2 regions of the Paenibacillus sp. FSL R7-0273 genome follow, and region 2 is predicted to be linked to the other one. Evidence: predicted binding sites of a transcription regulator. Region 2 holds the regulator's gene; the other holds the start of a gene.

Region 1 (4,059 bases), 1.5 Mb from region 2:
TCCAGCGCTCCGGTGCGGAGCTTGCCGGAATGGGCGTGGTTGTCGAGAAGTGCTTCCAGGCTGGAGCGCGTACAATCAGGGATCAGGGCATCCGGCTGGAGTCGCTCGTCCGTATAGAATCGCTTGAAGACGGCAAGGTTCATTTTGCCGATTAAACCGGTGACAATTATAGGAACATAGCCTATTTTTAAAACAACTTCTTTTCACCCTATAAGTTTTCCTTTATAATAAGGATTAGACATAGGAGAGGAGGCGTCACAATGGGGAAAGAACCGGTGACAGAGCAATTTTTTATTGATAAATTAACCGAGGCCAAGGATCATTTCGAGCGTGCGCTGGATTGTAAACACACAGAGTTCGACGATCTGTATCCCTATATGATTGAACATCCTCAATTTTTCTGGTACAAACGTTATGTTGCATGGTCAGAGCTGTTGACAATCACTAGCTTATGCCAAGAGCTGGAATTCGACTGGAAACAGAATTTCACAGATAATCAGGTTGAATATCTGGAGCAACGTGTGATGTCCGCTAAAGTTCTTGACTTCTGGTTTGAGAAGAATGAAGCGCTGATATAGGATCTTAGTTAAGCAATCAAGACCCAAATGGAATCTCATTTGGGTCTTTTTTTGAATAGGACAAGCTAATGGAAAGGAGGGATGGCCATGATCAGTGATGAACAGCTGGATGCCTACCGCATATCGGGAGAGAAGGTGCGCGTCATCCGTGACGCTATTGAGAGTAATGACGTAAGAGGCATCATTCTGGCATGGAATGATACCCAGGTGATGGTACGCCGTCCTAATAAGCATGTTGTTAAGCTGGACCGTAATTATGTATTTCAGCCATACAAGGAGCCTCGTAAAGGTCTGGATGATCTGTAGGTAAAATAATAAAAAGAGCAGAGCCCCTGTCCGGGAAACGGATAGGGGCTCTGTTGCAATCTAAAGGGCTTCAGATGGACATTGCCATCTGTTCAACGCTTTCGCTCTTGGGCAGAACAGCAAGCTCGGGATTCAGCCCGAGATAAGCACGCATGCGCTGCATCATCTCGTTGCGGAAGCCGGGCCACTGGATATTGATCTCGCCGGTATATCCCCGGCAGGCATAAGAGGCTTCCACACCACGCTGATCCTGGCGGATGGTGGTAATCTTCAGATTGTGGGAGGACAGCTCGCGGGTTACCTCCTGCAGCATCAGCGAAGTCTTCTTCGTTGCGCTTGTTACCAGCTCCATGTAGAGCTGAGGGGTCTTGAATAGTCCGCTCCTGCCGATTACACGGCAATCGCGTTCAAATACTTTATGAATAAACGTCAGCAGCAGATAGCTTCTCACAAGGGACAGTTCGTCTTTGGTTATATCTTCAGGAATAATGGGTGTGTTAAGAGTAGTTCTGGTAGCAGTCGCCATATAAATCACCTCATTTATAGTATGCGAACTTTTGTTCTTATTATACCTTAAATTTATAATGAAAAGCAATAATTATCCAAAATTAATGAAAAGAAATGAAAAAGAAATAAGTGTTGACTCTCAGGTCTGTACATGGTAAGATCTATCTTGTGGCCGCGAAAGTGGCGCTGATAAATATGCGGTCGTGGCGGAATTGGCAGACGCGCACGGTTCAGGTCCGTGTGGTAGCAATACCGTGGAGGTTCGAGTCCTCTCGACCGCATCCTGTGAAGAAGACCCGTAAACGCTTAGGCGATGCGGGTCTTCTTTTGTTCTGGGCGGATGTACACTGATGACTGGCCCATCGTATGCAATCCTGTAATAAGTACTTGACACCAAGGCAGGAAGCCTTTATATTTGCACTTATTAAAAGAGTTATAATAACCTGCCGGGACACGAGGGGAGACTGCTATGTCAATATCTCATAATACACATCAGGTCAAACGGATCAATGTGGAGCTGGTGAAAAACAGCCTGAAGGCAACGGGAACCGGAACCAAGGCATCTGTTGCCGCAATGACGCAGCTGAGCGTAGCTACGTGCGGCAGTATTCTGAACGAGCTGGTCCGCAGCGGCGAGGTGCTGGAGCAGGAGCTGGAGGAGTCAAGCGGCGGGCGGCCTGCCAGACAATATAGGTTCAATGCAGATTATGCCTGTGTGCTCTGCCTGATGGTGAGGACTGAGGGCGGCCGGCATTCCGTATCCTACATAGTGGTTAATCTGACTGGGGACAGGCTGGATGAAGGGACCCGTGACTTTACCCGGATTGATGCGGATACAGTGGATCTGCTGATCGGAGAGCTGACCCTGAAGTACAGCAATATAAAGGCAGCCGGCATCGGCATACCGGGAGTCGCACACCGCGGGGTAATCGGCATCTGTGATGTGGCTGAGCTGGCCGGTGTCCCTTTGGGTGAGCAGCTCAGCGAGAAGTACGATATGGATATCATTGTTGAGAATGACATGAATGCTACCGTATACGGTTTTTATCAGCTGCATAATCCGGAGGAGGACCAGCCGTTTGCCGTAGTCACCTTTCCCAAGAATCATTTTCCGGGAGCAGGCTTTATCGTAAACGGGCGGATGGTGTCGGGGATAACCAATTTTGCCGGAGAAATCTCGTACCTTCCTTCTGCATACACGCGGGTGGAGCAGCTTCAGCGGCTGCATAAGCAGGAGACCTTTATCCCCATGGCAGCTCAAATGCTGGCTTCGGTCATCACAATACTCAATCCGGTCTCGGTGGCCGTTACCGGCGAGCTGACAGACCCCTCGATGACGGAGGAGCTGCTTAACGGCTGTCTGCAGCATATTCCGCAAGAGCATATGCCTGCACTGCTGATCAAAAATAACACACAGGAAGAATACATGACCGGCATAACCGCCCTTACGCTGGAGCGTCTGACATACCGGCTGCAGCTGGTTGAACGCAAATAGTAACGGGCATCAAGCCCGGTCTGAATATTTAATCTGACCCTAATTAACATTCACATCTTTCAGGAGGCCTTCACGTTGAAACAGCGTACAACCCGGTTCAATAAAATATATGCTATGCAGCTGGTTACCATCTTTCTGGGCTTTATCATCTTCGGGATTTCGGAGAATATTAAAGGACCGGCCATACCCCGGATCCAGTTTGACTTTGCTTTGAACGAGGAGCAGCTGGGAAGCCTGCTGTCCCTGAATGCGCTGGGTTATCTCATTGCCTGCTCATTCACCGCTATATTAGTGCGTAAATTTGGAATTAAGGCAACAAGCATAATGTCGTTTGCTTCCATGCTGCTGTCCGGTATTTTTATCTTCATCTCCCATGCCTATCCGGCATTTGCCGCATCCTATTTCCTGATGTATATCGGCAACGGGATGCTGGAGATTGCCCTGGCTATTCTGGGGGCTCGTATTTTTGTCAAAAATGTCGGCACGATGATGAACCTGTCCCATTTTTTCTATGGACTAAGCTCGACAGTTGCCCCTCTCATTGCTACAGGGATGATGTCGGTTCAGGTATTCGGACATGTGCTGGACTGGCGCGGAATGTATCTGGTGATGCTGTCGCTCTCTCTGCTGCCGATCCTCACGGCGCTGCGCAGCACTTTTCCGGGGGATGATATGCCCGCTGAACAGCGCACGCCTTTCAAGGAGCTGAGACGGGACCCGGCCTTGTGGTGGATGGTGCTGATTCTCTCCTTTGGCGTTGTGTCTGAGCTTGCTGTAGGCGGCTGGCTGGTTAATTTCCTGGAGAAGGCTTACCGCTGGGATACTGTTAAGGCTTCAGGACTGCTGTCTGTTTTCTTCCTGTTGTTCTCGGTCGGCAGACTTGTGCTGGGGCCGGTAACTGACAAAATCGGCTTCACGCTGTCACTGATTATCTTCTCCGGCTTCTCGGCCATCTGTACCTTTGCAGCTCTTGCAGGCGGGGAGTCCTGGGCATTTCTGTTTGCTGCGGCAGGCCTCGGGATTGCGATGATCTATCCGACCGTTATGGCCTTCATTGCAAAGCGTTATCCTAATGGAAGCGACACCGCCATTACTTTTACTGTTACAATGATGGGGCTGGGCAGTGTAATCGGTAACTATATCATCGGCTTTGTTATTGAGGCTGTGAAAAAG
Region 2 (4,059 bases):
CCTGAGGATCAACAGTGTCACCGGCTGCTTCGCAGGCGGCCCGGAAGGCTTCCTCAACACTCCGTTCATCCCAGAGCAGTGTATCGTCAAGATCAAACAGTACGGCAGTAATCGGCATAATATCGCTCCCTCTCCCTATGCTGGTCTATCTTATCTGTCTACTCACGCACTACTTCAATATTATTGGCTTTGGCGAACTGCTCAAGGCGGGCGCCCATCGCTTCGGTATCATAACGGTTCAGCCATCTGGAGAATACCCACTGCTTGCGTTTGCCTTTATATTTCAGGGAAACCATGCTGCGGGACAGGATAATCTTCTCAATCTCTGATGCCTGCAGCCAGCGCTCACGGTTAAATTTAATGGTGGAAACTCTGGCCCGCTCAACCTTGAGAAAAGGACGGCGGAAGAAAATCAGGGCTGCCAGTAAAAAGTACAGGACAACGCCCAGCCAGTTGGCCAGTATACCCTGCCCCCGGGCTTCATCAATGGAGCCCACTACCCAGAACATCATCCCGAGCAGCAGCAGAACGATCGGAAATACAATGTTGCGGCCTTTAAAAATGTCAGTGCCTCCTGCAGACGATGATGATTTGGAGGCATAAATGGAATCCTTGCCTTGCTTCTTCCGTTGCATATTGACTTGCTTGGTGTTGCGTTGAACCATTCTTTCCCAAGAACGGGCCATGTGAGTTCCCCCTAGTCATCCTAAAATATCTATGACAAAGCCGCAGGACTAATGTGTAAGCCCCTTATTGCCCTGATCATCGTTGTCCACGATTTCAATCGTATCCAGCTGTGCACGGAAGTTCTTGCGGATGTTGCCCAGATAAATCTCGCGGAGCCGGGCGCGTTCCTCCAGTTCCTCTTCTGTCAGGCCGCTGCTCTTCTGCTTGCGTGCCAATTCATTGATGCGTGCGACCAATTCGTCTATATTCAATGCTTTCCCCTCCCCTATAAATTCATTCTAACTTTGCCATGAGAAAAAGAGCTTGTCAAGGTCTCCTCCCTGAAAGCTCTTCCTGTCGTAACTTCTGTTCCTGCAACTATTAGTATGCAGGCAGTGTCAGCACATCCCCGGCCTGTATAGCATTGCCCTCAAGCCCGCTTGCCTTCTTAATTCCTTCTATATATACAACCGTCCTCATATCCGACGGCTTATGTTCAAGCGCAATGCTCCACAATGAGTCTCCGCGTTCTACAACTACGCGTTCAGCTGGTGTTACCGAGGATACTGAACCTGCAAATACATTACCTACCACTGTAAAACCGGAAATCACCAGCATCAAAATCAGGGCAAGCTTCACCAGCTGGCCTCCCCGGAACAGATTCATCATTGCTCCGCACAGGGATACTACTCCATTCTTCAGGCTAATACCATATTCAAAAGCAGAGACACCGGCAGATTGAACCTCACTTGTCTCGTCGTAGATGCTGCGGTAAGTACTGTATTTTAACAATATCATCGACCTCCAAACACTTGTTCTTAAATTTGAGATTAATATAACACGAACATGTGTTTTGATCAATATATTTTTTCGAACAATTGTTCCCCTTTGTTTCCGGGCATACCAAAGAGTTAGAACTTATGTTTGTACGAACGGAAGTTCTATGTTATAATTTTCCCAAACATACTATATGGGGTTGATTCCAATGTCAAAGATTTCGAGTCGTCAGCTGGCGATCCTGGAATTCATACGTAACGAAGTCCGCAGCAAGGGTTATCCTCCGTCCGTCCGCGAAATCGGGGAAGCTGTCGGTCTTGCCTCCAGCTCTACCGTGCATGGTCATCTGGACCGTCTTGAGAAGAAGGGCCTGATCCGCCGTGACCCTACGAAGCCTCGTGCGATAGAACTGCTTGGACAGGAAGATTCAGAGAATGTACATCAGTTCGTACAGACGGTTACCCGTATTCCTGTTGTTGGTAAAGTCACCGCCGGGGTGCCGATTACCGCTACCGAGAATATCGAAGATTACTTTCCGCTGCCTACGCATTATGTCGGCGACAACAAGGTGTTTATGCTCTCCGTACTGGGAGACAGCATGGTGGAAGCCGGAATTATGGATGGCGACTATGTTATTGTCCGCCAGCAGCAGACGGCAGACAACGGGGATATCGTTGTAGCAATGACCGAAGAAGATGAAGCTACTGTTAAGACCTTCTATAAAGAACGTGACCATATCCGCCTGCAGCCGGAGAACCCGGCTTATGAACCGCTCCGCTTGAACCGCGTTACCATTTTGGGCAGAGTCATCGGACTTTTCCGCGATATTCATTAATTCTCCTGTCTTGAGGCTGTTGCGCATAACTGCGTAACAGCCTTTTTCCTGCCTCCGCACCCAGCTATACAGATACACCGCTCTCCCGCTGTCCTGCCCTCCTTGCCCGTCACAGGTAACCGCCTCCCTATTCCGCACATATGCTGGTATGAGAAGGAGGGCTGATCACTATGCCCAATTATCGCATCATTGTTGATCTGTCGCAGCGTATGCTGTATCTGCTGGATAACGACATTGTAACCCGTGGTTTTCCTGTAGGCATCGGTACGATGCTGACCGCTTCACCCCAGGGCGAATACACCATTATTAACAAGCAGCCTAATCCGGGCGGGCCGTTCGGCGCGTTTTGGATGGGACTGTCCAAACCGCATTACGGTATCCATGGCACCAATGATCCCGCTTCAATCGGTCACATGGTTTCACACGGCTGCATCCGGATGTATAACGAAGATGTACTTGCCCTGTCCCGGCTTGTTCCGGTCGGAACACGGGTCACTATCAGGCAATAAGAGTAACGATCACCAAATAAGGGGCATCCCAAGCAGCCGGTTACGGCTTGCGGGATGCCCCTTATTGTTCTATATTTGCGTTGTTCTACAGCACACTGCGCAATAATCTGATAGCGATGCGGTTCAAGCGCAGGGCTTCCCGGATCGACACCCTTGCCGCCAGCAATTCACGTCTGGCCCGGCTCGGATTAGGCAATCTGCGCAGGTTCTCGTTGATTTCTTCAAGCCGCTCCAGGAGGACCGACCGCTGTGCCAGCAGGGCCCGGATTGCTCTGCGGATTCTTACACGTTCTCTTTCTGCCATATTAACACCTCTTTTACTGTTTTATAGTATAAGAGATGCTGTAATGGCTCCTCCTGCCTGTGTGATCCGGCAGCTGTTATTTTTCGGGTATACGCACACGGAATTCAAAATCCTTACGCCTGTAGGTCATGCCGCCCAGCTCTATGTATTCCGGTGTCCACCTCTGCAGCGGACCGGCACAATCCGCAAAGACCGGCGGCTGCCCCTCCCGAACCTGCAATACATATATATCCGCCTCAGCCAGCGCCGCAGCAAACAAATCAGCATCACACACCAGTACCTTATACGTCGTGTTCATCCGCTTCCCCCTTGTAGCTGTCTATCTTCCAAATAAACATATACTTTTCAAATATAACACAATTGGTAATGTATGTATGTGATAATCCCCTTACTGCCGGCATATAAAAAAAGCATTACCGCGAGCTTCCCTATTGCAGAAAGCCCGCCGATAATGCCCTATTCCTGATTTTAGCCCAGTCCGTAAAAGAGCACTAAAATCACAATCGTTAGCGTCGAAGCAAATGACATCCAGGTAAACACCCGGTCCCAGAACTTATTTGTCATCTGTCTTATAAACCACCAAAATCGTACTCCGCTGATGCTCTGCCCCGTCACGTGAAGATTTAACTACAGATCCGTAGCAGATGTTCACTACCTGCTCTTCCGCCAAGCCCTTGAGGAATTCATTGGCCTTGTTCTCCGCATAAAAATTATCCCCGTCCACAAACTCTTTTACCTGTATCATGATATTCTCCTTTTCATTGTTCACATACTTGCCATTATATTGGTACACATGTATTAGATAGCAGCGAAATGCACATGGCGCATCACCCCTCCACTAACATTTAATGTAAAATAGCCCTAAATAAACAGTAAGACATTCCGCAGCTCTCTGCGAAATGCCTTATCATCTGCCTAGCTTAACACCCTGCGTGAGAATGGTCAAACACTTTTTTACACAATTATAC

The links. Region 2 encodes LexA, which represses DNA repair genes until DNA is damaged. Its sites were predicted from a motif close to CGAACATATGTTCG; they were not measured.
Region 1: R70723_RS11155 (YhjD family protein) is a predicted target of LexA. The motif match lies at 1,435-1,448, and genes of this name have one in related genera.

Annotation. Positions count from the first base shown of each region.
Region 1 is NZ_CP009283.1:2,636,617-2,640,675, forward strand. Features, by position in the region: gene R70723_RS11140 (xanthine phosphoribosyltransferase) at 1-155, shown strand, start outside; gene R70723_RS11145 (hypothetical protein) at 261-578, shown strand; gene R70723_RS11150 (hypothetical protein) at 666-884, shown strand; gene R70723_RS11155 (YhjD family protein) at 955-1,410, opposite strand; tRNA gene R70723_RS11160 (tRNA-Leu) at 1,589-1,672, shown strand; gene R70723_RS11165 (ROK family protein) at 1,861-2,886, shown strand; gene R70723_RS11170 (MFS transporter) at 3,001-4,059, shown strand, end outside.
Region 2 is NZ_CP009283.1:4,143,003-4,147,061, forward strand. Features, by position in the region: gene R70723_RS17535 (HAD family hydrolase) at 1-118, opposite strand, end outside; gene R70723_RS17540 (hypothetical protein) at 159-686, opposite strand; gene R70723_RS17545 (DUF896 domain-containing protein) at 735-938, opposite strand; gene R70723_RS17550 (LysM peptidoglycan-binding domain-containing protein) at 1,048-1,458, opposite strand; gene lexA (transcriptional repressor LexA) at 1,652-2,278, shown strand; gene R70723_RS17560 (L,D-transpeptidase) at 2,449-2,787, shown strand; gene R70723_RS17565 (hypothetical protein) at 2,873-3,091, opposite strand; gene R70723_RS17570 (hypothetical protein) at 3,168-3,389, opposite strand; gene R70723_RS17575 (sporulation protein Cse60) at 3,645-3,836, opposite strand.